4 regions of the Shewanella sp. SM74 genome follow, and region 2 is predicted to be linked to each of the others. Evidence: predicted binding sites of a transcription regulator. Region 2 holds the regulator's gene; each other region holds the start of a gene.
The links. Region 2 encodes sigma-54, which starts transcription at its own class of promoters, with help from an activator protein. Its sites were predicted from a motif close to GTTGGCACGNNNNTNGNNT; they were not measured.

Region 1 (7,585 bases), on a different contig from region 2:
CCCATTTTACAACGATATGTCGGTAAATCCTCGATTTTCATCATGATAAACTCGGGTAACTCAATCGGAATAATATCGCCCGCTTTAAAATTCATGACCTCTTTGAGCGTTAATTCATGTTCAACAATATTGGCATCGAACCCGACCTTCACATCCATGATTTCATCGTGTAATGCCTGTGACCAACGCATATCAGTATCTTGCTTGTCACTTTGCACCCCCGCATCGAGTAACTCTCGGATAGGTTCAATCATGGAGTAAGGCATAGTGATATGAAAATCACCACCGCCTCCATCGACTTCAATATGGAATGAATTAATCACCACAACTTCGGTAGGACTAACAATGTTCGCCATGGCGGGATTGACTTCAGAGTCCAAATAATCAAACTCAACATCCATTACGGGCGCCCAAGCATCTTTATAATCTTCAAATATAATCTTAAGCAGTAACTGCACAATTCGTCTTTCTGTCGGCGTAAATTCTCGCCCTTCAATCTTGGCATGGAAACGCCCATCGCCACCAAAGAAGTTATCCACCAGGATAAATACCAGTCGCGCTTCCATGGTGATCAATGCTGTGCCTTTGAGTGGGCTAAAACGCACCATATTCAAGCTAGTAGGAACAAAAAGCGTATGTACGTACTCACCAAACTTGAGCATCTGTACACCGTTGATCGACACTTCGGCCGCTCGGCGCATCATATTAAACATGCTGATGCGCAAATGGCGCGCAAAACGCTCATTCACGATTTCCAGCGTCGGCATACGCCCACGAACTATTCGATCTTGGGAAGAGAAATCGTAGGAACGGGCATCTTCTCCAACAGCGTCAATTTCGTCATCATCGACGTCATCAACCCCGTGCAATAGCGCATCAATTTCGTCTTGGCTTAATAAATCACTCACTATATTGCCTTCGCCTCTTTTGGTGCTGAAGTTAAAGGGTTATTGCATTACAAAACCGGTAAATAGTACTTTCTCGACAACCTTACGCCCAGTTACTGACTGTAGAGTATTTTGCACACTCAAAAGTGCTAACTGCCGTAACTCATCTTTCCCCGCTTGCGTGCTGAGCTTTTGCACATCTGCACCACTAAAGGTCGTTAAAAGCGCATCTTCAATCAGCGGAATATGTTTTTGTGTTAGCACATCATCATCGGTACCACGCACCATAAGCTGCACTTTAATCTCAACTAAACGAGCCCTATCAGGCCCTGGTAAGTTGAATAAAAAAGGACGTGGCATAGGCACGTATGATGCGGTAGCTACTTCTCCTGATGCAGGTACTTCAGCCTGAACAGCACTATCTGCTGCTACGGCGGGAACCTCTTCGGTACTGCTTCCCATAAAGAACCAGACACCGCCACCGATTAACAGCGCGACTAAAACGCCCACACCAGCAAAAATAAATAGTTTCTTCTTACTCTTAGGCTCTTCAGTACTTTCAAGTTCTAACGATTCTTCCTTAGCCATCACTATTCTCTTTAATTTAGGCGGAAACTCATTACAGTTTTATTTGAAACGTAATTATGTCAGTCATTGCTATAGGTTACCTGCTTAAGCATAATAATCTATACCTGAAGTTACACTAATCGCTTGATTTAAACCTAAATGTAACTCTTCTGCCGAGATTTCATCCATATCAGCCGCATTTGAACTGCCGCCATCACCGAAACTACCTTCCCGACGCTCACCTTGATCGCCTTGAGAAACATGGCTGTCAGCCAACTGCATCCCTTGCTCTTGCAATAACTCCCGTAATCTTGGCATAGCTTGTTCAACCAGATCGCGCGTTTGCGGTTGAGTAACATGAAACTGTACTTGGGTTTGGTCGCCATGCACTTGGATCTTTACCAACATATGCCCAAGTTCAGGTGGATCGAGCCGGATTTCCGCATGTTGGATGCCTTGACTCACCATAGTAATCAATTGCTGCTTCATCACAGGTGAAAATCGTTGGATCATCTCCTGCATTTGGTTTTGCTGTTCTACTCCTTGACGCAATGACAGCTGAACTTGCATGGTTTCTTGGCGATTTAATTGTGACATCGAGAGTGTCTGTATGGATGATGTCGACTTAAGTTCTGAGAAAGTATTACTATCATCCATAAAACTTTCGTCTCTGGGAATATCCATCGCAACCGTTAATTTAGCATCTTTCAGTAATAGGTTAGCAGCCAAATCGGAATTGGGACTCCCATCAAGATCACTTTCTGTTACAGATGTTGTATCTAATGGTTCAGATGAAGTTGAAGAGCCTAAGGTATTCAGGTCGAAAGTATTTCCCGAGGTCGCGATATTAGCCGTATTGGGACTATTCACTGTCGAGCTACTAGTCGTTGCTTTTGCCGCAGTGTTGGTTGCCGACTTTATCGTTGCACTGTTCGCTAAGCCCGCTTGATTAATCACAGCATTAAGTGTGACCTCATTCTCAACTAAAGACTCATCTATACTCACCCCGACTTCAGTGGCAGAGACAAGCTCAGTGTCTTCTAAAGGTAATTCTGAAGCGTCATCGGTCAAATTTGGATCAATCACAGCATCACTATCCGCTGACACTTCAAGTATATTTGGGTCTATGGGGAGAATTTGTACGAGTGACTTATCAGTCAAAGATGATGGTTTCACATCATCTGCGATTAAAATTGCTGCCATATCTGGGCTAGTAGAAACTAACTTTTGTAATTCAGCAGAAAAACCCGCTTCATCGGCATCTATATCTGATGCCAGTTCAATCTCAGCAGAAACAGTAGATGCCAATGCTGAGCCGGTTAATAAAGCTGATGAAGTATCAATATTTTCTTCACCAGTTATATCTTCTTCAGCATTTAAAAATGCTAGCGGCAAACTATCTCCATCCGATGCCGTTTTCTTCATATCATTTGCCATGCTAATTTGGGCAAAAATGAGATTTACGTCGGCGTCATCAGTTGATATATCGTCATCTTTTACTTTATCAGCAGAGGTAACCTGCACAGTATCATCAGTGTTAGCAATGGTTTTTTTAGACGCAGAAATAGAAAATGAGCTAGCAGTGACTGACGCAAGTGTAGATGAAAAGTCTTCATTATTAGACTCTTGGGAAGATGTCTTAGCGGAATTGGCCGCAGAGTTGCCTGTTTTACTTAACAGGATATTGGTCATTTGTTGCATAAGTGCTCCCAAACATCACCCAGCAAAAAAAGAAATGGCTAGGTAGAAACGTCAATTAAACACTGCGGTTGCAGGGTCATGGACTAAATCAAAGCAAATAAGATGCCAAAACATCAGATTTTACGACAGCATATCGAAAAGAATTAACACTGAGAGGTGCCGAATTGATGCTTATGCCATCAATACAAAAAAACTAAAGAGCCTATCCGGCTAGCGAGCAGTAAAGATGCCTATTATTTCACTAACGTTGATGACGGCGATAAAATTGCTGGGAAGCAAATTCATCGGTCATTTTTTGCTCCCTTTTTTGTTCAACCACTTGACGCTTCTTCTCTTTACTGGCTAAGAGTAATTCTACTGCCTTACGTTTTTTTTGCTTTTCCAACCAATGTTGTTGTCGATATTCTTTTTGCTTTTCACCGTCGGCTACGACGCGATTTTGCTGGATAATAGCGTCATCGATCTGACGAATAAAACGGTGAAACTGGTGATAGTGACTAGCACTGATGGCTTGACCTTGCTGGGATTGCATTTGCTTCATGTATTCTAAGCGATAGTTATTCAGAGCACTGAGTTGATTCAACCGTTTTTGACACTCTAACTGCGCCGATTTTAACAATAAAGCCGCTTGTTCTTCGGCATCATTGGCAAGCTTTAACACTAACAACAAGGGATCGGCGTTAGCCATACTAGACCTCGATTAATTCGATGACGCCATTATTTGCACTGTGCAGCAAGTTGCCCAAGCATGACTTGGCTATCGGCAAAGCTAAATGCATCACGCATGGTTTGTCGCAAAAAAGCATTCATTGCTGGCTGCAGTCGTATCGCATTATCAATGCGAGGATCGCTTCCTTGGGCATAGGCCCCAATAGAAATCAAATCTCGATTTTGCTGATACAAAGAATAGGTTTGTTTCACGCGGCGCATCGCCTCCAAATGTTCATTGGAGATCACCATAGGCGCGACTCGGCTAATAGAAGCTTCAATATCAATTGCAGGATAGTGCCCCGAATCCGCAAGCGAACGTGACAAGACAATGTGACCATCGAGGATCGCCCGCGAAGCATCGGCAATGGGATCCTGTTGATCGTCTCCTTCCGTCAACACAGTATAAAATGCCGTAATTGAACCTTGCCCAGGGCCACCGTTTCCGGCGCGCTCAACTAAACGTGGCAATTTTGCAAACACAGAAGGCGGGTAACCTTTAGTCGCAGGCGGTTCACCCACAGCCAAAGCAATTTCCCGCTGCGCTTGGGCGTAGCGCGTTAAACTGTCCATAAGCAATAAAACGTTATAGCCTAAATCGCGGAAGTATTCGGCAATACGAGTCGAGGTTTCACAGGCGCGAAGGCGCATCAGAGGCGATGTATCCGCAGGCGCAGCAACAACGACTGAACGCGCTCGACCTTTCTCACCAAGAATTTCCTCAATAAACTCTTTCACTTCCCGGCCACGCTCACCCACTAGCCCAACCACAATAATGTCGGCGGTAGTACCGCGAGTCATCATACCTAAGAGCACACTCTTACCTACACCTGAGCCCGCAAACAAGCCCATACGTTGGCCTTTGCCCACAGTCAGCATAGCGTTGATAGCGCGAACGCCAACGTCCAGCGGTTCAGTAATGGCACGGCGAGATAAGGGATTAATGGCAGCGCTATGTCTTGGCGCTTGTTGGTCGGTTTGCAACGCGCCTAAACCATCTAAAGGCACGCCGTTACCATCAAGTACGCGTCCTAGCAGGGATAAACCAACATTGAGTCCAGTTTGTTCCCCCAAAGGCACAACCCGCGCACCGGGCAATACACCACGTAATTCTTCAATGGGCATTAAATATAATAGTTCGCCATCAAAGCCGACAACTTCTGCAATTAACTCGCCCACCATGGTTTCGATCGAACATAAGCTGCCCACAGGCGCACGGCAACCGCTCGCCTCTAAGGTTAAGCCAACAACACGCACGAGTTGACCACTGGCCACAGCTCGAAATGGCGGCACTTTATCCTGATGGTGATTCAGCCTATTCAGCAATTGGTGTTGACGATTTTGCATCTGATTTTGCCTCTAATTGCTCACCTGTGTTTGAGGCAGATTGTATATCCTCAGCATGTTGAGAAACCGTATCGACAACCTGATCATCAAGCTCAGATCCCACAGCCTCAGAAGCCGCAACGTGTTTAGCGGTATCTTCAACCTCTATAGCCTCTTGCAATTGACGCTGCTTGTCACTTAAGTGAGCATGTTGGTTCCGTAAGGACTCAAACACAGCATCGATACGCGATGCGAGGGTCAAATCGACTAAAGAACGATGACTACTGAGAATACAGTCACCTGGGCTTAAGGAAGGGTCAACTTCAAGTTCCCACTTACTGCGGGTCAATTGAGCGCTGGAATAAAGTTGTTCGACTAAAATAACATCGTCAGGATGCAAGCGGATTGTGACCGTTTGTTCTTTTATCGGCAGCGATTCTATACCTAAGCGCAATGCCGAAAGCACTTGTTCTGGATGAGTTTTTAATTCGTGGCCAATGACAGATTTCGCTAATGTCATACTCAGGTTCAGTAGCGAAAGTTCAATATCGCCATCGAGCAATTGCAATGGTTTTTCAAATTGGGCTAATAAGGTTTCAAAACGCGAGAGCAATATTTTTGCTTGGGCTAAACCGGTTTCTAATCCTTGCTCATGCCCTTGGGCGAGCCCTTCAGTATGGCCCTGCTCTAACCCTTCTAAACGCCCTTTTTCTAGCCCTTGCTCATACCCTTGCTGCTTACCTTCGCTAAAGCCTTCTTCTTCGGCTTGGGCTCGAATGTCTTCAATCTCAGCCATAGTCGGTGGAGAAACACTTTCCACTGTAGTCGACTTAGCGGCTTGATGATTCGAATGGCCGAACAGATTTGAGATAGAATCATCATCGGCTTCAGTCACATCTGGCAGTGCCCAGTGACTAAATTCGACATCTCCTTCGCTCAAGACCTTATTCTGCAATTTATTATCGCTCGGATTAGAGGAACTCATCGCCACCACCGCCGCCTAACATGATTTCGCCGCTGTCACTTAAGCGACGAGCAATAGACAGGATTTCTTTTTGGGCGACTTCCACTTCACTGATGCGGATTGGGCCCATGGCTTCAAGATCATCACGCAATAATTCAGCGGCACGTTTTGACATGTTACCCAAGATTTTTTCTTTCAGCTGATCATCTGTGCCTTTAAGCGCCTTCATCAGTACATCTTGCTGCACTTCACGCAACAGGGCTTGAATACCGCGGTCATCGACATCAATTAAGTTTTCAAATACAAACATCAAATCTTGGATTTGCTGCGCCATTTCTTCATCAGACTCGCGCATGGTTTCCATCAACTGGCTTTCGATACCCGTGTCTAAGTAGTTCATTATGTTGGCAGCCGCTTTTAAGCCACCCATTTTCGCGGCCTGAGCGCCACCTTGACCGGCAAACTGTTTCTCCATGATGTCGTTCAACTCTTGCAGTGCAGCGGGCTGCACTTCTTCAAGATTTGCAATACGCATCATCAAGTCTAAGCGGGTATTCTCAGGGAATTGACCAAAAATTTCCGCCGCTTGATCGGGTTCTAGATAAGACAAAACAATGGTTTGGATCTGTGGATGTTCGTTTTGAATAATGGTCGCCACTTGGCGTGCATCCATCCACTTCAACGAGTCCAAACCTTTAGCGCCACTGCCCATGATAATCTGTTCAATCAGATTACCCGCTTTATCTTCACCCAGCGCAGCGGTTAAGGCTTTACGGACGAACTCTTCGCTGTTGAAACCAATTGAAGAATACTTTTGAATGTCATCAAGAAACAGCTTATGTACCCCGATAACTTTTTCCTGACCAAACTCATCCATTGCCGCCATGGCCATACCCACTTTTTGCACTTGCTTCGGCTCTAAGTGTTTTAAAATGGATGCAGCATCAGCCTCACTCAAACTGAGGAGTAAAATAGCGGTCTTTTCAACGCCACTAATATCTTTGATATTAAAGGCAGGTGCGGCCGCAGGAGCCACTTCTTTCGTTTTATTCTCAGCCATTGTCTTGTAACCAGTTTTTCACGACTTGAGTAGAGAGCTCAGGCTCATTCGCCACGAGCGCACGGATAGCTTTAATCATATCATCATCTTTGTGAAGATTAGGGATATGAATTGAGCCATCGTCAGCATAACTGTATTCCGCCTCTTGAGTATTGAGCATCCCTAGCGTATCAGCCGCATATTGGTCCTCAATTTCTGCTAATTCATTACCTAATCTGCCATCCTCAGGCATATTCACACTGTCAGGATAGATCAAGCGTTTCAGCATAGGACGTACCACAGCTAGAATCAGCACCAAAATCACTAGCGCACCAATCCCAAGCTTAATCGCACGCCAAAACCAAGGTTGCTCCCAAAGTTCAGGTGCGGGTA
Region 2 (7,585 bases):
AGTGGATTCGGGTCAGGGCGAAGCGGTGCAAATGTTTGCCCGTAATCAACTCTGCGCCATTGCTCAAGACACAGTTCAGGTGACGAGTTCGACGTTACTCGATACCTTGTTAGATCCTAAGATTAAAGTCGGCACCTCAACCCCGAAAGCTGACCCCGCGGGTGATTATGCCTGGGCCATTTTTGCTAAGGCCGAAGTGGTAAAACCTAATGCGAAAGCCGCGTTAGAGACCAAGGCATTACAACTGACGGGCGGCCCTGAGAGCGTTAAACCGCCTAAAGATCGCAACCCCTATGGCTGGGTGATGGAAAACAAGCAAGCGGATATCTTTTTAACCTATTGTACTAATGCTGTGCTGGCTAAAAAAGAAGTGCCGAGTTTACAAATCATCGACTTACCGCAGGAACTCGCCGTGGGTGCCGACTATGGTTTACTGGTTTTACAAGGCGCTAATACTGCCGCTACGCCGTTAGCTGAGTTTATTCTATCGACAAAAGGCCAAGCGATTCTGAGCAGTTATGGTTTCCAACCTCCGGCAAAATAGCCTTCTTTAGTTTTCCTGCGGGATAAAAAACGGCACCTTTGAGGTGCCGTTTTTGTTATTAGCTCAAACTGTTAAAGCGTTAGTTCATCAGGTAGAGCGTCGCTAACCCGAGGAAGGCGAACAGGCCAACCACGTCAGTGACTGTGGTGAGCACCATACCGCCAGCGAGGGCAGGATCGATTTTAAGTCGTTTTAAAATCAATGGAATACTCGCACCTGCAAGCCCAGCTACTGTCATATTGATCAGCATGGCGCTACCAATTAATCCCGCCAGTGCCATATCATCCTTCCATAGCCACACGGCGACAAAGACTAAAATCGACCACATCAAACCATTGAGAAAACCAATCGATAGCTCTTTACCGATAAGCCAGCGAGCGTTGCTTTGGCCTATATGGCCTAAAGCAATACCACGGATCACGAGCGCTAAGGTCTGATTACCGGCAACACCGCCCATGCTAGGGACAATCGTCATTAGGATGGCGATAGTGGCAAATTGCTCAATAGTGCCTTCAAACATATTGCTGACCGACGAGGCAAGCAGGGCGGCGAATAAGTTTATAGTAAGCCAGAGCGAGCGACGTAGGGTACTTTTTAGCACAGGACCAAAGGTATCTTCATCTCCGTCCATCCCCGCCATACCCATCATGGAATGTTCAGCATCTTCGCGGATAACATCGACTACGTCATCGATTGTGATACGTCCGAGTAGCTTACCATCACTGTCGACGACAGGTGCCGATACCCAGTCATTGCGTTCGAATTTCTGCGCGACTTCGCTGTCGGACATGCTCACCGGAATACTTTGAATATTGGGATCCATGATATTGCGAATTGTGGTGCTTGGCGCGCAAGTCAGCAGATCTGCCAGCCTAACACCGCCAAGGACTTTGTCCTGTTTGTCGACCACATATAAGGTATCTGTGGTGTCGGGTAGGTTGCCCCTTTGCCGAAGATAGCGCAGCACCACATCGATATTCACATCGGGTCTTAAGGTGACTGTATCTGTATTCATCAAGCTGCCGGCGGTCTCATCTGGATAAGATAGGGCTTGTTCTACCCTCAGGCGATTTTGCTCCGTCATCGACTGCAACACTTGTTTGTAAACGGCGTCGGGAAGACTTCGCAGAATATAGGCGAGATCGTCGGTGTCCATGCTTGCTGTCGCTTTCGCGACTCGCTCAGGGCTCATGCTGCGGATCAGTGGGTCTTTGAGTTCTTCACTCAACTCATCGAGTATGTCGCCTATTTGTTCCTGATCGATGAGCTGCCACAATACTTGTCTGGCACTTGGCGGTGATGATTCTAAGATCAGCGCGATATCTGAGGCGGCCATTTTTTGCAGCATATTACGCACATGCACGAACATGCCGCTGCTAAGCGCTTGGTTTAACTGGTCAAGACTATGTCCGGTGTGATCGTTTTCTGCATTATCTACGGGCATTTGTCCTCCATTGTGCGGCAAATTGGTTTGAGATCTTAGTGTTGGGCTAGGATTTAGCGGTGACTAAGCGTCAGTCGATGACATAGATTAAGACGGCTAAGGTAAGGTTAAGGCCAGCGCCAGCGCAATGACCGCTAGTGTAATCGCCTGTGGCTTGTATCGTCGAGCGACAAATGTTTTGCCATGTGTGAATGGCAAGTTTTTTAAACTAGACATGAAGTGAAACTAACGATGAAGTGCTTAGTGTGAAGTGAAACTAACAGGCTTCGTCAAACTTAGCGTCGATTAAGGCACAAATGGCATCGAGAGCCGGCTCTGCATCTGGGCCTTCGGCGATAAGCTTAATGGTTTTACCCATGCCAGTTTCAAGCATCAGCAAGCCAAGCACACTGGCGGCCGATGCTTGTTTATCGCCTTGGATTAAGGTGATGGTCGCATCAAACTCGGAAGCCAGTACCACCAACTTAGTGGCGGCACGGGCATGTAAACCGAGCTTATTACAGATAGTTATCTGACGTTCAAGCTTTGGCATTGTTGAGCTCTCGATGACGGGCATACACTTTATGTTTACCGTTACTAAAGCGTTTTGCCAATTGCTCTGCGACGTAAACCGATCTGTGCTGTCCACCTGTGCAGCCAATGGCCACAGTTAAATAACTGCGATTGTTACGCTCGAGGTGTGGCAGCCAAGTCTCCAGTAAATTTTCGATTTGCCAGATGAACTTATTGACCAGTGGTTGGCGATTTAAGAACTCAGCTACGGGTTCATCTAAGCCAGTCAATGGCCGCAGCGCCAACTCCCAGTGGGGATTGGGCAGGAAGCGCACATCGAACATAAAGTCGGCTTCGGTGGGCATTCCGTGCTTAAAGCCAAAGGACTCGAAGTTGATCACGAGTTCTTTATCGACACTACCAAGGAGAATTTGTCTGACTTGGTCGCTTAAATCATAGATATTCAGATTCGACGTATCTATGTAGTGATCGACCAGTTTTGACATAGGCTCGAGCAGTTTCCCCTCCAGCTTTATCGCTTCTTGCAAAGAGACTCGGCTCTTCGACAAAGGATGTAAACGGCGGGTTTCGCTGTAACGCTTAAGCAGAATTTTATCGCTGGAGTTAAGGAAGAAGCTCGTTAACTCAGTATCTGGAGGTAGGCTAGCGAGTTGTTTCACTAAGACCTTATCCTGCTCAGGCATGTTACGCACGTCGACACTGATGGCGACGAGATCGTTACTGCCTTTGAGTTGCTCAAGCAAACTGCCAATCAATGGCAAGGGAAGGTTATCGACACAATAATAGCCGAGATCTTCGAGTACCCTAAGGGCGACAGATTTGCCTGAGCCTGAGCGGCCCGACACTATGACCAGTTTCATCCAGTGATTACCTGATAGAGTTCCGTTTCATCATGCGTCTTGCGTAATTGCTTTAATATTTGCTTGTCGCTCAGCTTTTCGGCCATGCAAGACAAGGTACTTAAGTGCTGCTGACATTGGTCTGCAGGCACCAGTAGTGCAAATAAAATATCAACAGGTTGCTTATCGATAGCATCAAATGCTATCGGCTCTTCACACTTAATTAGTATGGCAATGGGCTGATCTATATCGGCTAGTCGACCATGTGGAATGGCGATGCCGTTACCTATACCTGTGCTCCCCATCTTTTCGCGCGCCACTAGGCTTTCGAATATCTCTTGAGATGAGAGGGTCGGGTACTGGGCAGCGACTAAGTCGCTGATGAGTTCCAGTACCTTTTTCTTACTGCCCGGAGTGGCGCAGGTAGTGCACTCCGGCCGCAGTATGGTACAAAGTTCCATTATTAGTGTTTTGTTAACTTCTCTTTGTGTTTAATAACCTGACGGTCAAGCTTGTCAATCAGGGCGTCTATAGCGGCATACATGTCAGCATGCTCTGAAGTAGCAAAAACTTCACCACCTATGAGGTTTATTCTCGCTTCGGCAATCTGTTGCATTTTCTCAACATTGAGCACAACGTGCACATTATTGATCTGTTCGAAATGGCGTTCAAGTTTTGAAAACTTTTCTTCTACATATGCACGTAACGATTCGGTAATTTCGACATGGTGTCCACTTAGGTTTATTTGCATAGAAACGTCCTCCGATATCCACTGTAGGTTATAAACTTTTACGCTGATTAGAAGGTGGAATAAGCATAGCCTCTCGGTACTTCGCAATGGTTCTGCGGGCTACGTTGATCCCTTGTTCTGCCAGAAGCTGTGCCATCTTGCTATCGCTTAATGGTTTTTTCTGGTTTTCCGCTGCCACCAGTTTCTTTATAAAGGCTCTGATTGCTGTGGATGAGCACTCACCACCATCGTCAGTACCGACGTGGCTAGAGAAGAAGTATTTTAGTTCAAAAAGTCCCTTAGGGGTATGCATGTATTTTTGAGTTGTGACCCGTGAGATGGTGGACTCATGCATTTCTACCGCTTCGGCAATATCGTTAAGCACCATAGGCTTCATGGCTTCTTCACCATACTCAAAGAAACCTTGCTGATATTGCACTATGCAATTAGCAACTTTAAGCAAAGTATCGTTACGGCTTTCTAGGCTCTTAATAAACCATTTAGCCTCTTGCAGATGGCCGCGAATAAATTGGCTATCGGCTTGGTTTTTGGTACTGCGTGCCATAGAAGCATAATGTTGATTTACATTGATTTTTGGCATGCAGTCAGGATTTAGCTCAACGACCCAGCGGCCATTTTTCTTCGACACAGACACATCTGGGATAACGTATTCGTCATTATTGGGCGTGATCAACAAACCTGGGCGAGGATTGAGGGTTTGGATGAGTGCTATACCATCCCTTAATTCATCTTCTTTTAATTTAGTCTTACGCATCAACAACCTAAAGTCTCGGGCGGCGATCAGATCTAAATGATCTTTGATCAGCATACGGGCGTTTTCTAGGTTGGGAGTATCAGCGGCGAAATGCGACAGTTGGATCAGCAGGCATTCACTTAAATCGCGGGCGGCAACGCCTATGGGATCAAAATGCTGAATACGCTTGAGTACGGCTTCGACTTCGTCAAGCTCAACTTCAGGATTACCCATGGCTTCGAGAATTTCTTCAGTGCTTTGGGTGAGATAGCCCTGATCGTCGATGGCATCAATAATGGCGGTGGCAATGGCTAAATCGGTTTCAGAAAACGGCGTGAGGTTTTTTTGCCATTCTAAGTGTTCGTACAAACCTTCACTGGTCTCGCCTTGGAAGGGCATATCGTCTTCACGACTGCCGCCGGGGCCTGAGTTTGGGGAGGCGGTAAACACTTCATCCCATGTGGTGTCCATGGGGAGCTCATCGGGCATGGATTCTTTGGTTAGCGACTCTGCCGTATCTATGGTGGAGCTGTCTTTTTCTGGTGGCAGAGTGCTAGATTCACTGAAATCCGTATCGGATAGCGTTTGGTTTACAGGGGTTTTAGTGGCGTCGAATTGATCCTCTTCCAGCTCGAGAAGGGGATTAGAATCTAATGCTTGCTGGATCTCTTGCTGCAGTTCTAATGACGACAGTTGCAACAGACGTATAGCCTGTTGTAGTTGTGGCGTCATGGTTAACTGTTGACCCAGTTTGAGCTGGAGTGACGCTTTCATGTTACCGCTGATCCCTACGTTATTATTGTTGGATGAGGTCGCTTATTATTATCTTGAGTGAAGCCCAATGGCGGTATAAATTGCCTCCATTGGCTTCGCTCGATTAACTATAGCCTGAATTGTTCACCTAAGTACACAGCCCTAACTTGCTGATTGTCTAAGATCTCTGCTGGAGTTCCTTCGGCAATCAGGTTTCCGTGACTCACAATATAAGCATGTTCACATACATCTAATGTCTCGCGGACATTATGGTCTGTGATCAGTACGCCAAGGCCGCGACTTTTGAGTTGTTCGATAATCTTCTTGATGTCGATAACCGAAATAGGATCGACGCCGGCAAACGGTTCATCGAGCAAAATGAACTTAGGATTAGCGGCTAAAGCCCGCGCAATTTCGACGCGACGACGTTCGCCACCCGACAATGACATGCCTTGGCTGTCACGGATGTGGGTGATATGAAACTCTTCGAGCAGATGTTCTAGTTCTTCTTCTCGTTCTTCGTTTTTAAGTTCTTTACGAGTTTGCAGTACGGCCATGATGTTGTCATGAACAGTTAGCTTACGAAAGATACTGGCTTCTTGCGGTAAGTAACCTATGCCTTTGCGGGCACGCAGATGCATAGGATCTGCGGTTAAATCATCATCGTCGATAAAGATATGTCCCTTATCGCTCTTCACTAGCCCGACAACCATGTAAAAGGTCGTGGTTTTACCTGCACCGTTTGGACCGAGTAGGCCAACGACTTGACCGGTTTTTACCGTCAGACTGACGTCTTTAACCACTTGGCGACTCTTGTAACTTTTCGCCAGATTTTGTGCTCTTAAGGTGATTTGGGTCATTTAGAGTCCTGCTTTTTTACAGGTTTATCCGCCGGAGCGTCTGATTTAGCATCATCTTGATAGTTTTCAGGCTGAATAATAGTGATTACGCGATCGTCACCACTGCCAGTACTCTCGGCCATCAATTTCTGTTGAATCATGTTATAGCGGATTAAATTGCCTGTAACTTGGCTACCTGCTTGATCTAATGACGCCATACCTTTCAGAGTTAAGGTGCGGCTTGCCATATCGTAACGAATTTCTTTCGCGCTAGCCGATGCAGGACGGCCATCGTCTAATATCTGGCTATACGTAGCAGGGTTGCCTGTGGCGACTAAAGTTTTGCTATTTTCACCTTCAGCGGAAAATGCACGCAGTTCATTTGCTTGGATTTTTATTGAGCCTTGGGTAACTTCCACCGGACCAAAGAAGATAATCTGGTTGTTTTTGATATCCGCAGTTTGGCTCACAGCTTTAATTTTGACTTCTTGCTTTAAGTCGCCCACTTTCGCGAAAGCACTCATGCTCATAATTAGCATTAGGCTGGCAAGTAATACGTTATTTTGCTTCATATGTTCCTACTACCTGACTGGTCAATTGCACTTCTTGCGCGTTGAGGTCGGCATAAAGGCCTTGGCCTTGAATATTAAAATCTTTCCCTGTGACGTAAATGGTACGGTCAGAGGTCATTATCATAGTGTTGAGATCGAGTTCCAGATAACTGGTGGACAAGGTCTGAATCGGTTCTTCTGGGCTAATGGCATCGATAATAACATTATTTTCTAATACAACCTTGCCAGTTTCCTTGTTTAGCTTGCCCTGATCTGCCCTGAGCTGCCATTGTGCTTTACCTTGGTCTGGATAAACAAGATAAACAGGTTGAGTAAAGAAAGTTTGATTCGTTGAATCATAATGTTCCATGTGTTTCGCCGTCACACGGCTATTCACTAGTCCTTGCTCATTGAACTCAACACTGCGCAGATCTTCAACGATGAAATCTGGGGTATTTTGATCTTTTACTCTGTTATCGGAATCACCGCTGTGTTTGTTCTGGACCTGCCAGTAAAGCGCTAGTGCAGTTCCAAAAAAAGCGATAATTGCGAGTGTCACACGACTCATATACTCATTCCATGGGCCGAAGTGAATTTATTTTGACTTAGGAGTAACAG
Region 3 (7,585 bases), on a different contig from region 2:
GTATCGACGATGGTCATACAATACGTTTTTCAGGTCATAGCTCGCTGCAGGCTGAAACGGATGCAGTAATGAACATAGATAACAAAACAACATTGTTTAATGGCAAAGTCGCCAGTGTCGCGGTCAATCCAATCAGTTTATCTGCCGACGGAAGTACACTCTATTATGGTGCAATGAATGGCACTCACTGGTATCAGTTATCGACTGCGGCTTTACAAACAGGCAATAATGATAAAATTATCGCCACGGTAAAATTAGTCGGAGCCAAGCCTGTATCAGATGGCGCAGCAACGTCCAAACAAGGTAATCATTACTTTACCAATTTGAACCACAATGCCATTTCCATACTAGATAACAAAGGCACACTAACAACAGCGGTCAGTTCTCCACTACTGGATTTTCCTGATAGTGTGCAATTTGGTGAAACAGGCTGGTTATATATTTCAGTGAATCAATTGCATAAAGCAAAAGCCTTTAATGGAAAAGCCGAAACCGCCAAACCGCCTTACCGTATCATGCGACTCTGGACCGGTGAGGATACTGCTGCGGGTCAATAACACCTTAGCTGCAACTGCAAAGTTGCAGCTTATATTTGCAGTATGAGTTATATCGCAACTGGTATTTACGTTGATGTGAGTCTTTGGTTTAACTCGAAAGCGTCTAGAAATGAGTTAGGTGTTGATTGTGCAAACTATCAATGCCTCTTATTGTTACTGGCACAGGTCAATATTGAATGGTGAGATAATTTTTGGAACAAGGAACAAGGAACAAGGAACAAGGAACAAGGAACAAGTTCAGTGAAACTCAATCAACCTTCTAAAAATGCATTTTATATTCAAACTCTGAGTACTCAGTACCGACCTCTATTATGGCTGTTTGCTGCTGGGTTATTACTGCTTGGTTTACTCTGCGCCAGAGCAACCTATTTACAACCCGATCCGATACTACAGCTTGTTCTCGGCTGGGTAACACTGTTTCTATTGTTACCCGTGTTACCGACTGCGTTTGTTCAGCAACAGTGTTGGTTAGATGCTGAGCAACAGCAATTGTGGCTCGGTAAAGGTTTCTTCAATGGGAGGTATATGGGATTGTGGCGGTGGCGTTCCTATGCCTTTTCGGACATCAAAGCAGTGCAACTTTATCAGCTGCAAATCACCCGCTGGCATCAGATCAGCCGCAATCGCCAAGCGGAAGATACTGTCCAACATTATCTGGCTTATTTAGAATTGCACCAGCCCAACGGTGCTCAATTGATATTAGGTGACAGTACTGATAGAAAGGAATTACAACAAGTTCTACAGCAATGTGCGCAGGCGATAGATTGTAAATTTCAGGATTTTAGTAACACCACTCAAAAATCACTTCCCAAAGGTAGTGAATTTAATTTCATGCGGGTACTGGTTCTGCTGGTTATATTTATTTTGTTGAATATTTTATATTTTTTGTTTGTTCTATAAATTCTCAGTCATCCAGCCTAAAAAGTTAGGCTGGATGTCCTCCGCAACGATCACTCATCTTGCTCAGTGGTTTCCTGATAAGGAACAAACACTTTAAGAGATGCTGGCTGGACTTCAATAGTGAGATCCGCAGGCTCAAATACTTCACCATCAATCACATATTTACACTTAGGCTGGCTGCTGATAGTGACCTTTTTAGCATGGGCATGATGGACTTTACTTGCACTCGCTTGTTGATCTCGCACACTCTTATTGCCTTCTTTTACCCATCCCGCAATCGCTAATTCAGCGAGGCTAAGCAACTGCTCTTTGGGTTCATCGCCAGCATCCAACCAAGTAATGTCGAGCAAACCGTCGGTCATGTTTGGCTCGCCATCGCCCTGCGCCAACACGCTGGTAAACGGCGCGGCATTGGCAACGATTAGGCTATGGGTCGTTAATGTTGTGGGTTTTGCATCATCTAAGCTGAGCTGGATGGTTAAAGTGATATCGGCATTCACTGCGCGCCATAAGCCATCGAGGTAGGCAAACTGGCCGAGAGCATTTTTACGCTCACGATTAGCGGATTCAATCATTTGTTGCTCAAACCCTATGCCTACAAGCAACAACACTAACTCCTCATTACAACGCGCGGTATCAATGGCTTGGCAATGCCCTTGAATAATATTATCCAGCGCCTGAGAGATAGGAATAAGCTTACTGCCTAAACCAAAGAGGGCATGACTGAGGGCATTAGTTGTGCCAAGAGGAATGATGCCTAAGACGATATCCGTATCGACGATTTGAGAGGCCACCTCAGTCACAGTACCATCGCCACCGCAGGCGATAATGATATCAGCACCTGCATTACGGGCTTGCTCGGCGAAGATATTTGCAGTTTCGTCTGCTGTTGTGAGTTTTAACGTTAGGTCAAAATAGGCTTTGAGTTCATCTTGGATTTGCTCGCTGTATTCTTGCCATTTCCCGCCACCAGAGACTGGGTTGGCGATAATCCACGCCACTTTGTGGATGTTAATTTTCCCTTGACTTAGCATGCGATCGAGCGCGCGTAATTGCCATTTGTTTAAGCCAGCGGTTTTGCGAATTTGCTTTATCTGCTGCAGTACTTCGGCGAAGTGCTGTTGTTTATCTTTACAAACCAAATAAGCGGCGAGTACCAGCACTGAGCGGCCACGACCCATAGCACAGTGGATGAGTACCTGTTTATTGGCGCGCACTTGGCGGTGCAGCCAGTTAACGGCTTGATTGAGTTGGGCGCTGGTCGGTACGCTATGGTCGAGGATGGGAATATTTAAATACTCGATATGATCTTCAAATTGCGACCAATCTAAGCCATCAAATTCAGCGGTGACATCCAGAATGGCAGTGATCTTATTGGCTTTAATCTTTTCCAGATCTGCGGAAAAGAGTCTACAGCCGAGATACAGATGTTCATCAATCCTTTGCATGGGCGGTACTGAATCGTATTTTCTGGCCCAGTGGTTATAGAGTCGACAGCCTAATAAAAAGGGAATAAAACCCCAACGAATATACCAAGGAATAGTGCCATCTTGGCGTTTTCTAAAAATACTGGCGAGATTAAACCAATAGGCGGAACCGACTAAAAACAGTGACAGACTTGTCCATGCACAAATGAAAGTGAGCAGGGGAGAAGTGTCTGTTACTGCAAAATAGGCTAACAATACTGCACCTGCAGTGTACAAATATTTGATGTGGATCTTCGTTAGCATGCAAGTCCTCCAATGCCATTGTTCTTGGTTAAAATCGTTGCACTTGAATGGATAGATGTCGAGATGAGAGATGCAGAAATGAGCGAGTCTAAACCAAAAGGGTGGCAGTAGACGAGTCTATTGCCACCCTAAAGTCAGGTTTGTTTAGCACTTAGTATCTTTAGCTTTAACACCTTCTTTGACTTCTTCACAGGCATCTTCGATGGCGTTACCTGTATCAGTCATTACTTCATCGATTTTTTCGCCCGCGTCTTCGGCTTTGTTATCACTACAGGCCGTTAAACCTAGGGCGAGTAATAATGCGAATGCTGCACTTGTCATCAGGGTAAATGGTTTCATATCTATCTCCTTTTCTAAAAAAAATTATAGTCGCGGTGATTTACCCTTAAGGGCATTGATCAGCAGAGAAATCACTAATAACACAATAAATATGAAGAAAATGATTTTCGCTATTCCCGCCGCTGCGCCAGCAATCCCAGCAAATCCTAACAACCCGGCAATCACGGCAACAACTAGAAATACTAATGTCCAACCTAGCATAATAACCTCCTGCCCTTGTATTAATCCTTCTCATGACCGTTTGTGTCACTTGTAAGGTAACGGCTAATGGCTCTTACTTGATTGCGATCTTAATGCCAACTTTAAAAATTTTAAGTAGTTAATTGATTTTAAATATAATTTAAATCATTTTATTTAAAATGGTGTGAGTGAATTAAAAGAGGGGTAGGCAATTTTTACCTAAGCTTCGGTAAGAGTTTCAGCCTAATACGTTGAATCAAAGACTGTGAGCTGATGTCGTTCATAAGTAAAGACAAATAAAAGCCGACACTGTGAGTTTGTGTCGGCTTGAAGATATTATGATCTTATAATACAAGATGATAGGAGCTAAATACGTTTAAAAACGATTTAGCGGTTTCCAGCGCTGCAGGCTAACTGGAATGCTCGCGCCTTGGGATAACAGCAAGTTAATGCGGGATTGATATGCTGCGCCCACCATTAAATGTTTGGCTAAATCCACCGCATTACGGGCCTTATAGTCATCTAAATAACTGCCTTTCGCCCAAGCATTAAATGCGCCGAGCGCTGGGCCTGCCCAAATTTGGTAATCCATTTCGCGGCCGATTTCGCCTGTGTTTGACCAGCGGCTAGACAGACCCAAATACCAGCGGAAAATCAGCGCCATCTTACGTTTTGGGTTATCTAGTGCACGCTCGATTTGCTTAGGATCGCGCTCGTTAAAGTGGGCGACAGTGCCCGCCCAAATATCATCGAGTGATGAACGGAACACTTGCTCTTCGAGCTTTTTACGCTCGTCCGCAGGGATGGCATCAATCGAATCGTAACGGGTGTAGATCTCATACAGCTTATTGGCGCGCATCGGGAACAGAGTGCCGCGCTTAACCACTTGTAATTTCACGCCCATTTCGAACATATCGGCGGCAGGCGCCATAGTTACATCGGCCATTTCTGTGGTGGCGAGTAACTTACGAGTGTGTTCACTCGCGCCCGCTTCGACGCAGGCTTGGTTGATTGAACCTGTGACGATAAAGGCCGCGCCCATGTTGAAGGTGGCTAATGCTGCATCGGGTGTGCCGACGCCGCCGCCAGCACCTACGCGGATAGGCGTTTTGTATTGATACTTAGCTTGGATTTCATCTTTAAGCGCCAAAATCGTCGGTAATAGCGTGACTAATGGACGATTGTCGGTATGGCCGCCGGAGTCGGCTTCGGCTGTGATGTCGTCTGCCATGGGCACCAGTAATGCCATCGCCATTTGGTCTTGGCTGATAAGGCCGTCACTCACTAATTGCTGGAGGATTTTGGCCGGCGCCGGCTCCATAAACTTAGTCGCGACTTCGGTGCGGCTGATTTTGGCTATGACTTTGTTGCCAATGACTATCTCGCCATGTTCGTCGCGGCTCAAACCCGCCGCGCGGTAATAGACGATTTGCGGCGTTAAACCTAAAAATGCCGAGGCTTCGACCGTGCGCACTTTATGTTTTAAAAACAACTCAACGCTGCCGCGCTCTAATGCGGGCTCGCTTGGGCTGTGAATTAAGTTAAAAGCATAAGGACCATTGGGAAGCGCCGCTTGAATGCGGGTAATGGCCGCTTCAACGCGGGATGGAATTAACCCCGCCGCGCCAAACGAACACAAAATGCCCGCTTGACCTAGCGCGATAACCAGTTCTTCCGAGGCAATACCGTTGGCCATGGCGCCAGCGTAGTAAGCGTATTTAACCCCGTGTACGCGGCGAAAATTACTGTCGCCTAAACTTTGGGTGCCAAGGGCAGGGGCAAAGGCGCTGACAGGGTGTGAGCCCAGTGGCGCTTGGCTGTCGCTTGTGGTGACTTCGGCTGTTTGCGCTATGCCTAAGCCTTTTTCACTGTGATTCACTAAGTAACAGGCTTGGCTTAAATCTTTGAGTTTTTTGCCTAATGCGTCGATATCAAAGCTCAGCGCGGCATCGTTGACTTGCCACGGCCAAGGGCTGAGTTTTTCGTTATTGCTATTGAATTGATCTAGAGTATGGCTAGTCATAGGTGTTCTCATGTTATTTGTGCCGCCCTGTGCGATGTGTATAGCCAAGGCAGCGCAATTATTTGTTATTCGTTATTTGTTATTCGAGATTAGCGTCTTTCTAAGAGCGTAAACTCACTAGGCTTCTTCAATACAGATGGCGATATCTTTAACTTCATAAATTCGCAGGCCATCTTTACTCAAGTTGGCATCGCCCATAATGATGCGTTTGCCATTGTCGTCTGTCACGCTGGTAATGTGCACATCCAGTGACATCTGCTTGTTTAATGGGTTAATTTGGCCGCGATATTTCCATTTGATATCCGATAAAATCTGCCCAAATTTAGGATTGTTAAAGCCCGCGCCAAGGTCTTGGTCAATCGCATAGGTTTGCATCAGCTCGATAATGGCTTCAACCCCTAAGGAGCCTGGCATCACAGGATCTTGATGGAAATGGAATTGGAAGAACCAATCACTCGGGTCAATCGTGCGCTCGGCGTATAAATAGCCAAGGCCCGCCTTACCGCCGGCTTTCACGATTTCAGCCTTGTCGATAAAGTTAAGTTGACCGCCCGCTAAACGGTAATGTGGTTGACCTTTTGGTGCGTTAAAGCTGCGATGTTGTTTATCTAACAGATTGATTTGGCTATCGGCTGCTATGCCATTTTGCACATGCCAAGGCTGAGTGGTCTTGCCGTTGTCTATGCCTAACTGGTTTTTCAGCGCATCGCCCTTGAAGTAACCAAATACCGCTTTACCTTGGTAGAAAGGCTCGCCATCGCAGCTTAATTCAAAACTGAAATTCTGAATGATGTTGCTGCCAGCAATCACAGTCGATAACAAACGTGAGTCGTTCACTATGGTTTTGCCACGTAAATCCACATGGCGCAGTAGCTTACCGTTGCCGTCTAAGTTACGGAAAAACAGCTCTTGGCCGGGGAAGCCCAAGGTAGTGCCCATATAGCCCGAGATAAAGCCGTTTGGCTGCAGTGATATTTCCATCAGCACAGAATAGGGCATAACGGCGTGATGGCTGTTTTTATCATAATACCAAGCGTTTGCTGGCACTTCGTATTCAGCGATACACGAAGAGGGCTTTTTCAGCTCGCCGCGTTTGCCGTCAATCGCAATGACGCGAGTCGTGAGCTGCAAATCACCGCAAGGCGTGCGCGGTGGAATTAGGCCGCGATAGATACTGAAATCGGGGCCGAAGCAGTTTTCGATGTCGCCAGTGGCAAATTCGAACATGTGGTACGGCGTGAACGGTAGGGTATCGGGCACGCGGTTAGCATACTTTGAATCCGCAGGCGCGACTGGTGCGCTCACATGCTTAAGCGGCACTACGCCTTTATTGGTTGGCGCAGTTAAATCAGGCAGCTGCGCCATTAGCGGCGCCGCTAAGGATGTTGGTGTTGTCGAAACAAGCGGCGCAGCCGAAACAGCATTTTTAGCTACATTTCTAGTCGTATTGTTAGCTGTGCTGTTGGCATTATCCGCGAGGTAGCGGGTGCATTCGGCTTCTTCTTTGATCATCACCCCAAGGTTTTGGAAATCCACGACCACTTTGCCATTGAGCAGAATATCGATATTCGCCTTAGCATACGGGCGCGGGCTCATGCCGATTTCGGTGATTTCCATGCGATAGGTGAGCAGGCCAGATTGTGGCAAGACTTGACCGCGACAGCGCACTTTTTGTGATGCGTTTTCGAGCGGTTGGAAACGACCATCTTTAACACCGAGGTGCATACCAATATGCAGCATAAAGAATTGCAGTAATTGACCACAGCCTTCGGCCATTAACGATCCCGCCATCACTTGGTCGCCCTTGAAATGACACGGGAAATACCAATGATCAGCTTCGAGCTGCTTATGACCTT
Region 4 (7,585 bases), on a different contig from region 2:
GCAGTTTAGTTTGCTTAGCCAAAGGCGCAACTGCTGTGTTCCCCGGAGAATCCTTCGATCCACTGACGACATTGCAAGTGATTGAGCAAGAGCGTTGCACCGCTTTGCATGGCGTACCGACCATGTTTATTGCCGAGTTGGAACACCCAGAGTTTGCTCGTTTTGATTTGAGTTCCTTACGTACCGGCGTGATGGCGGGGGCAACTTGTCCTGAAGAAGTGATGCGACGTGTACAAAACCTGATGTATATGAAGGAAGTGCTGATTGGTTATGGACAGACCGAATGCAGTCCGCTCAATCACATTACTGAAATCGACTCACCCGTAGAGAAACGTGTGCTCACCGTTGGCCGTGCTTTGCCCCATACCGAAGTGAAAATTGTCGATGAATTTGGCGAAGTGCTGCCAATTAATCAACCCGGTGAAGTTTGTAGTCGCGGTTACTGCATTATGCAGTGTTATTGGAATGATCCTGAGAAAACGGCGGAAACCATAGACAGTCAAGGCTGGCTACATTCGGGCGATATTGGCCAAATGGATGAGCAAGGTTATGTGCAAATTGTGGGGCGCATTAAAGATATGATTATTCGCGGCGGCGAGAATATTTATCCCCGTGAGATTGAAGAGAAACTTTACACCCATAAAGATGTGCAGGATGCGGCGGTCTTTGGCGTTCAAAGCGATAAATACGGCGAGGAAGTGTGTGCTTGGATCAAAGTCCGCTCAGGCTCCGCGATTACAGAGGCTGATATTCGTCATTTTCTCACCGAGAAATTCGCCTACTTTAAAGTGCCGCGCTACATCAAGTTTGTGGATCAGTATCCAATGACAGTGACGGGAAAAATTCAGAAATTCAAAATGCGTGAGCTGATGTATCAAGAGTTATATGAAGATATTAATGCTTAAGTCATTTGGCTTTGAGTTGATTAATACTATTGATATTTGACTTCCAAGCCGCGCAATGCGGCTTGAATTTTATTCTGTCTAGCTATTTCGGTTAGCAGATAAACAAACAAGCTAATTGGCTAATGAAAAAGTCGGCGAGTCACACCATCAAGCCAAGCTGTACTTTGAGTTAGCTTTTGCTGCTAATGTCGTTATTCTAATTGTAACAAAACTTCACTTCCCCACTGTGGCTTGATGGCTATACTAAAACCAGTCATAAAATCTAACCAATCATAAAATCTCGGCAGATAAAAACGAAAGCGTTGAGTTGTCGATGATGTAGTCGTAAATCCATGCAGGCAAAGGAGTACTAAATGGTTCGATGGCGTTCAATGCTCCTTGTGTATTGTCTTTCCTTTATGGGATTAAGCGTAGCTAAAGCGGATACCTTAATGCTCACTTCTTTACTTTGGCCGCCTTATTCAGGAGAGCAATTAACGGAGCAGGGTGCCAGTATTGCCGTGGTACGGGCGGCGCTGAACGTTATGGGACATCAATTAGACGTGGATTTCTATCCGTGGAGCCGCGCTGTCAAACTTACGACTATGCCAAACTCTGACTACATAGGTTATTTTCCTGAATACTATGTAGAAACTGAAAAGTTTATCTTTTCAAAACCGATTGGCGAAAGTCCATTGGGGCTGGTGGAGCAAAAGTCCCATCCAGTAAGTTGGAATTATATTGAAGATCTTAATCGCTATACCTTAGGTGTGGTGAAAGATTATGTGAATACTCAGGCCTTAGATCGCATGATCGTTTCCGGTGTTCAGCGGACTGAAGCTGTGACTTCGGATGAGCATAATGTCAAAAAAGTTGCCGCAGGTCGGATTGATGCCGCGGTGATTGATGTCAACGTTCTGCACTATTTACTCAAGCAAAAGCCCTTACAGCCGCTGGCGACAAAGTTGCAAATCAATCGGCAAATTCTGGCGAATAAGCAGCTCTATATCGCGTTTCGTAATACAGAAGAAGGACGGCGTTGGCGAGATATTGTTGACCAAGGTTTAGCGCAGGTTGACGTAGAAACCATCATTGGAGAGCTACTTTATCGTGAAGACTAATGTAGGGTTTTAGGATAGTTTATTCTTTGTTTTACTCGTTATTTTTCCGCTTATTTCCCCGTAAAGTCACTTCTGATATGCAGTTTGTCATCATTTTGTCTTTGTTCACTATTAGTATCACTTTGACGGCATGAGTTGTTCTCTCATTTTATTGATTAAGGTGACATGAAGAAACTTCCTTTTGAGCTTCCATTTGAGTTAGATACGCTGCAGCAACTCATTGATACTCATCATCTTAAGTTAGATTATCAGATCCTTGCCGACATTCCATTCCGCCAAGAGCATTTCCCCCTTTACAGTGTTGAGTTAGGTGGTACAGATACGCCTTGTCCGACAGTGCTCTTTGTGGGTGGCGTGCATGGGGTTGAACGTATTGGATCTCAAGTTATTTTGGCATTGTTAAACAGTTTATTGCAGCGGCTTGTTTGGGATAAACACCTACAACAGATGTTAACGGGCCTGCGGTTAGCTTTTGTACCTGTAGTGAATCCTGTTGGGTTATTCATGGGAACGCGGGGCAATGGTAATCAAGTGGATTTGATGCGTAACGCTCCGATAGAATCCCGTGAAAAAGTGTCCTTTATGGTGGGAGGACAGCGTATATCGTCACGGCTGCCCTGGTATCGCGGTATTGGGGGAATGGAGCTGGAAACTGCGGGCTTAGTTGCCTATGTACAACAACTGTTGAGTCGCAGCACAAGTTTGATTTCGCTCGATGCCCACTCGGGATTTGGCTTGAGTGATCATATCTGGTTCCCCTACGCCCATACCCGTACCGCCTTCGAAAATGCCAATTATATTTTTCATCTAAAACAATTATTTGAACAGAGTTATCCCCATCACGGCCATTATCGGCTCGCGCCGCAGAGCCAGTTTTATCGCACTCATGGTGATATTTGGGATTATCTCTATCGCCAGCACCAAGTGGCTGATCCTTCTGCTCAGGTGCCATTTTTACCTTTGACATTAGAGATGGGATCTTGGGCATGGATAAAGAAGAATCCTAGACAAATATTTAATTTTGCTGGCTTTTTTAATCCACAAAAAACACATCGTCACCACAGAATTTTACGCAGGCACACAGTACTCATGCAATTTATGATGGAAGCGGCCTATGCCCAATCGTTAGAGCAGTTAACACCTGAACGTTTGACTGAGCTGACAGAGCGTGCGCGGCATTATTGGTATCGGGAGTCTCAGTCATGACCACTTGGGTGTTATTAAGGGGATTAATGCGTGATCAGCGCCATTGGAATGGTTTCGATCAGCGTCTGCGACAAAAGGGATTGCGAGTGCTGACACCGGATCTTCCGGGCAATGGGACGCTATCCCACGAATTAAGTCCGCTTAAGATTGCCGATTATGCCCATGCCGTGTGGCAGCAATTGGATGAGCAGGTACAGGAAGGGGAGACTATTTATCTCCTCGGCTTGTCTATGGGCGGTATGTTGGCGTTGGAAATGGCATGCCAGCGACCTTGGCAGATAAGGCATGCCTTTGTATTAAACAGCAGTGCGGCGAATTTATCGTCTTGGTATCAAAGATTTAATCCGCTGAATGCATTGAAGGCTTTTTTCATGCGTGCTCGGGGTAACGCTTTACATCCAATCGAGTCGACGATAGTGCGTTTAACCAGTTTTCGTCATCGGCGAGACCGAGAGTTAATTGTCAAGTGGAGTGAGTTTCGCCGCGATACTACACCAAGTCGACGTAATGTGGGGCGACAACTTTGGGCGGCTTTTCAATACCAATGTCCATTGACAGTGGAAGTGCCGATAACTGTGCTCTGCGGTGACCGTGATGCGCTGGTGAGTATCGCATCGAGTAAGGCATTAGCACGGCATTTTTACACCGATTTGATTGTACTTGCGTATTGTGGTCACGATGCAGCTATAGATGCACCCGCAAAACTGGCGCATTATCTGTTGGACATTGTGGGGGCGACTAAGCCGCAAGTGCAGTTTTCTGCGGATAGTGAGCCTGCCAATACTCAATATGATTGCAACGATTTATTGGAGGAAGAAATAGCCTTAAACGAAGCGATATTTGCTGTATGGGATGACAAAGCGCTATCCACTCTTGAAACCAAATAATCGAGAGTGAATAGCGCAGTTAACGCATTGTCTTATTAAGCTTTAGCCACTACGGTTTGGCCTATCGGTGTGAGGCTGAGTAAAGCCAACTTAAGATGCTGTATCCCAAAGGGAATTCCGATAATCGTCACAAAACAAGCTAAGGCGTGGACCAAATGCCCTATGGCTAACCAGATCCCAAACAGTAAGAACCAAATGATATTTCCTACCATGCCTAATGCACCTGTGCCTAAGTCTTCACGTCCAGTTAAGTGGCGACGGTTCATTTGTTCTTGGCCGAAGGGCCAAAAGGTCATTTCGCCGATAACAAAACAGGCGCGGCCGAAGGGAATACCAATGATACTGATAAAACACAGGATACCTGCGAGCCACCAAGCGAGTCCCATTACAAATCCGCCGAGTACAAACCAAGCTATGTTGAATATTAAGCGTAATACAGCCATTGAAAACTCCTTGTGTTTACCCTGTTAGCCTTTACCGTTAGCTTTGATAAATTGAATATATGTCAATGTCTAAGCGATAACTATGCCAACTATTTAACTTATTAATAATCAATGGTTTAAATTTATGCATTCGAGATTCATGTGTCATTTTCACTAGTTTTTCGCCAAATTGATAATTTCTTAAGGGCGTAACAGGAAGGTCGGAGTTACACTAGCCTTCCCTTAACTGGCTTAAAAACCAGAGAATTTAATCGTTTGAGTAGCTTGATGTTTGCAAATTCCCCTGTCGATACATTTGCCTTTGCTGGCAGAGACATATTCCTAAAACGTGATGATTTACTGCATCCGGCGTTTAGTGGCAATAAAGCTCGCAAATTCGGCTATTTTTTAGATCATGAGTTTGTAGGCATCAGCAAGGTGATAGGTCATGGCTCGCCATTAGCTAACTCACTGTATTCATTGTCAACATTAGCGAAGATGAAAGGCTGGCAATGTGATTTTTATGTAGATCATATTGCCAGTCAAGTGGTTAAACATCCTACGGGCAATTACGCTGCCGCTTTAGCGAATGGCGCTAATATTATCGATTTAAGTGTGTTAATAGCACAAAAGCAGGCGTGCACTCAGTCGCAATCTGAACCTCACGTTTTGTCAAATCTTAAGGCTAGTCCTGAGCCTACTGCGCAAGTGGGCGATGTGCGACTGAGTTGCCCTGATTATATCGAGGCTCAAGTACTCGTGAATGAGCCGACGGCGCTTTTTATCCCAGAGGGGGGGCGCTGTGCTTACGCCGAATACGGGATAAATAGATTGGCGCAAGAGATAGTACAGTTTGCGCAGGCGAATGGATTGGTTGATTTAACGGTGTTTTTACCTTCGGGGACGGGAACGACTGCGTTATTTTTAAATCAGTATTTTATCCGTCAGCAAACGGATATTCGTGTCGTGACTTGTGCCGTTGTCGGTGGCGATGATTATTTGCGCTTGCAATTTTCGTTGCTTAATACCAATACCAGTGAGCATCCACAGATTGTTAATGTCGGCAAGAAATATCATTTTGGTAAACTTTATCCGGAATTTTATGCCATGTGGCAGCGGGTCTGCGCCTCAGGCGTGCAGTTTGAATTACTCTACGATCCCTTAGGTTTTATTGTGCTTGAGGAATATTTACAAGGCGGAGGTTCTCGTCCTGTGATGTATATCCACCAAGGTGGCTTACTCGGGAACGAGACCATGTTGCCACGTTATCAGCGTAAATTTGGGCAAAGTGGCTCATCCTGTGCCTCTGATCATTGACTTAGTGACGCTAAGACATAATATGTTTGAAGCTGTGTAATGCTAAGTTAAGCTGATGATTTGGAACGATGAGAAATATCAATGACTGAAGCGGAATATCTCGCCAATTACGATCCTAAGGTTTTTAAGGCTCAGCTACTGACAGTGGATGCAGTATTGTTTACCTATCACGATCAGCAACTTAAAGTACTCCTAGTACAACGCTCAAATCATCCATTTTTAGGTTTATGGGGATTACCTGGAGGGTTTATCGATGAAAATTGCGATCAATCCCTTGAGCAAACAGTATTACGTAAACTGCATGAGAAAACCGCGGTAGTACCACCTTATATTGAGCAGCTCTGTACTGTGGGTAATCGTGGTCGCGATGTAAGAGGCTGGTCCGTGACTGTGTGTTATACCGCCTTGATGAGTTATCAAGCTTGCCAAATTCAGATTGATTCAGTGAGTGATGTTAAGTGGTGGCCATTAGCAGATGTGTTGCAGATGCCCTTGGCGTTTGATCATTTGCAGTTAATTGAGCAAGCGCGGGAACGCTTAACACAGAAAGCCTTATATTCTTTAGTGCCAGGATTTGCACTGTCTGAACCTTTTACCTTGCCAGAACTGCAGCATGTTCATGAGGTTTTACTGGGCAAGCCTATCCAAGGTAAATCTTTTCGTCGGCGGGTTGAACAGGCCGATTTATTGATCGATACGGGATTAAAGCGCACCGAACGTGGTCGTCCTGCTAATTTATACCGCTTGAAACCCAATACCGCATCGTATCGCTTCTTAAGAAATTTAGAATGTTGATCACAGTGAATGTGGATTTAAGCAAGATATTCGCCTTGCTCAATATGAGTTACGGCGACTGCTTATGCCTTATTCATGGTGACTTTGAATCAGTAAAGGCTGTTTAATTACTGATTTTGCCTTAATGTCTCCGGTTCTTGTATTACTCGATACCCATATTGTAGCTTCTTAGTTGTCGCGCCCACCAATAGTGTCCAAAAGACACTATATGCCATTTAAGCATAACATTTTAGGTTGCGGCGTCTGAAATAGTCTAAAAATCAACTTTACACAATAATGTCTTTAAGACACTATTGTTCATGTAGACAACAAGGGCGCCGTCAATTTCGGCAATCTTGCCACAGACAGGAGGTTACTATGTCTCAACGTATTCAAACGTCTCAAGATGCTTCTCACGCTCAATGTTCGCAAGCCGATTTTTATCGGTTACCCGCAGCTAGCGATGAGACTCACTACCGTTTATTTCAATTTGGTGCGGGGGAAAACCATGTTCAGCTGCTTGTTCCTCCAGCTAAACGAGTAACGATCTTTTTCAGTTATCGGGGCGATCATTCCATCATGCAGCTCTTGTTGTTAACTGATGCACTGCGTCGCAGTGGTGCCGAGCAAATTGATCTGTTATTGCCTTATATGCCGGGCGCTCGCCAAGATAGGGTATGTAATGCTGGTGAGGCCTTGTCGGTAAAAGTCTATGCTAGCCTGATTAATCAGCAGCAATATGCTTCAGTCACCGTTTTTGACCCGCACAGCGATGTCACCGCCGCATTGTTAGACCGAGTTCAGGTAATAGACAACCACAGCTTTGTCGCCGCGATCGCAGCCCAATTATCGGGTGAGCTAGTGTTAGTCTCACCCGATGCAGGGGCGAATAAGAAAGTATTCGGCTTAGCTAAAGCGTTACAGGGAATGCCGGTGATCAGGGCTGATAAACATCGTGATGTGGTCAATGGCCA

Region 1: L5M49_RS04390 (flagellar hook-length control protein FliK) is a predicted target of sigma-54. The motif match lies at 3,247-3,265, and genes of this name have one in related genera.
Region 3: L5M49_RS15865 (DUF1328 family protein) is a predicted target of sigma-54. The motif match lies at 3,809-3,827, and genes of this name have one in related genera.
Region 4: L5M49_RS03740 (YccF domain-containing protein) is a predicted target of sigma-54. The motif match lies at 4,613-4,631, and genes of this name have one in related genera.

Annotation. Positions count from the first base shown of each region.
Region 1 covers NZ_JAKKRZ010000003.1:108,867-116,451, forward strand. Annotated here, with positions in the region: gene fliM (flagellar motor switch protein FliM) at 1-908, opposite strand, end outside; gene fliL (flagellar basal body-associated protein FliL) at 948-1,475, opposite strand; gene L5M49_RS04390 (flagellar hook-length control protein FliK) at 1,560-3,155, opposite strand; gene fliJ (flagellar export protein FliJ) at 3,397-3,843, opposite strand; gene fliI (flagellar protein export ATPase FliI) at 3,873-5,210, opposite strand; gene fliH (flagellar assembly protein FliH) at 5,179-6,174, opposite strand; gene fliG (flagellar motor switch protein FliG) at 6,161-7,213, opposite strand; gene fliF (flagellar basal-body MS-ring/collar protein FliF) at 7,206-7,585, opposite strand, start outside.
Region 2 covers NZ_JAKKRZ010000007.1:76,685-84,269, reverse strand. Annotated here, with positions in the region: gene L5M49_RS09365 (molybdate ABC transporter substrate-binding protein) at 1-544, shown strand, start outside; gene mgtE (magnesium transporter) at 624-1,988, opposite strand; gene L5M49_RS09355 (HPr family phosphocarrier protein) at 2,245-2,520, opposite strand; gene rapZ (RNase adapter RapZ) at 2,507-3,361, opposite strand; gene ptsN (PTS IIA-like nitrogen regulatory protein PtsN) at 3,358-3,801, opposite strand; gene hpf (ribosome hibernation promoting factor) at 3,804-4,091, opposite strand; gene L5M49_RS09335 (RNA polymerase factor sigma-54) at 4,120-5,598, opposite strand; gene lptB (LPS export ABC transporter ATP-binding protein) at 5,706-6,437, opposite strand; gene lptA (lipopolysaccharide transport periplasmic protein LptA) at 6,434-6,988, opposite strand; gene lptC (LPS export ABC transporter periplasmic protein LptC) at 6,975-7,535, opposite strand; gene kdsC (3-deoxy-manno-octulosonate-8-phosphatase KdsC) at 7,532-7,585, opposite strand, start outside.
Region 3 covers NZ_JAKKRZ010000015.1:101,758-109,342, reverse strand. Annotated here, with positions in the region: gene L5M49_RS15885 (major royal jelly family protein) at 1-557, shown strand, start outside; gene L5M49_RS15880 (hypothetical protein) at 798-1,457, shown strand; gene L5M49_RS15875 (diacylglycerol kinase family protein) at 1,508-3,187, opposite strand; gene L5M49_RS15870 (hypothetical protein) at 3,332-3,526, opposite strand; gene L5M49_RS15865 (DUF1328 family protein) at 3,551-3,727, opposite strand; gene pfaD (eicosapentaenoate synthase subunit PfaD) at 4,083-5,729, opposite strand; gene L5M49_RS15855 (beta-ketoacyl synthase N-terminal-like domain-containing protein) at 5,847-7,585, opposite strand, start outside.
Region 4 covers NZ_JAKKRZ010000002.1:368,543-376,127, reverse strand. Annotated here, with positions in the region: gene L5M49_RS03760 (AMP-binding protein) at 1-905, shown strand, start outside; gene L5M49_RS03755 (substrate-binding periplasmic protein) at 1,259-2,005, shown strand; gene L5M49_RS03750 (M14 family metallopeptidase) at 2,171-3,211, shown strand; gene L5M49_RS03745 (alpha/beta fold hydrolase) at 3,208-4,098, shown strand; gene L5M49_RS03740 (YccF domain-containing protein) at 4,134-4,541, opposite strand; gene L5M49_RS03735 (pyridoxal-phosphate dependent enzyme) at 4,809-5,837, shown strand; gene L5M49_RS03730 (NrtR DNA-binding winged helix domain-containing protein) at 5,919-6,632, shown strand; gene prs (ribose-phosphate diphosphokinase) at 6,990-7,585, shown strand, end outside.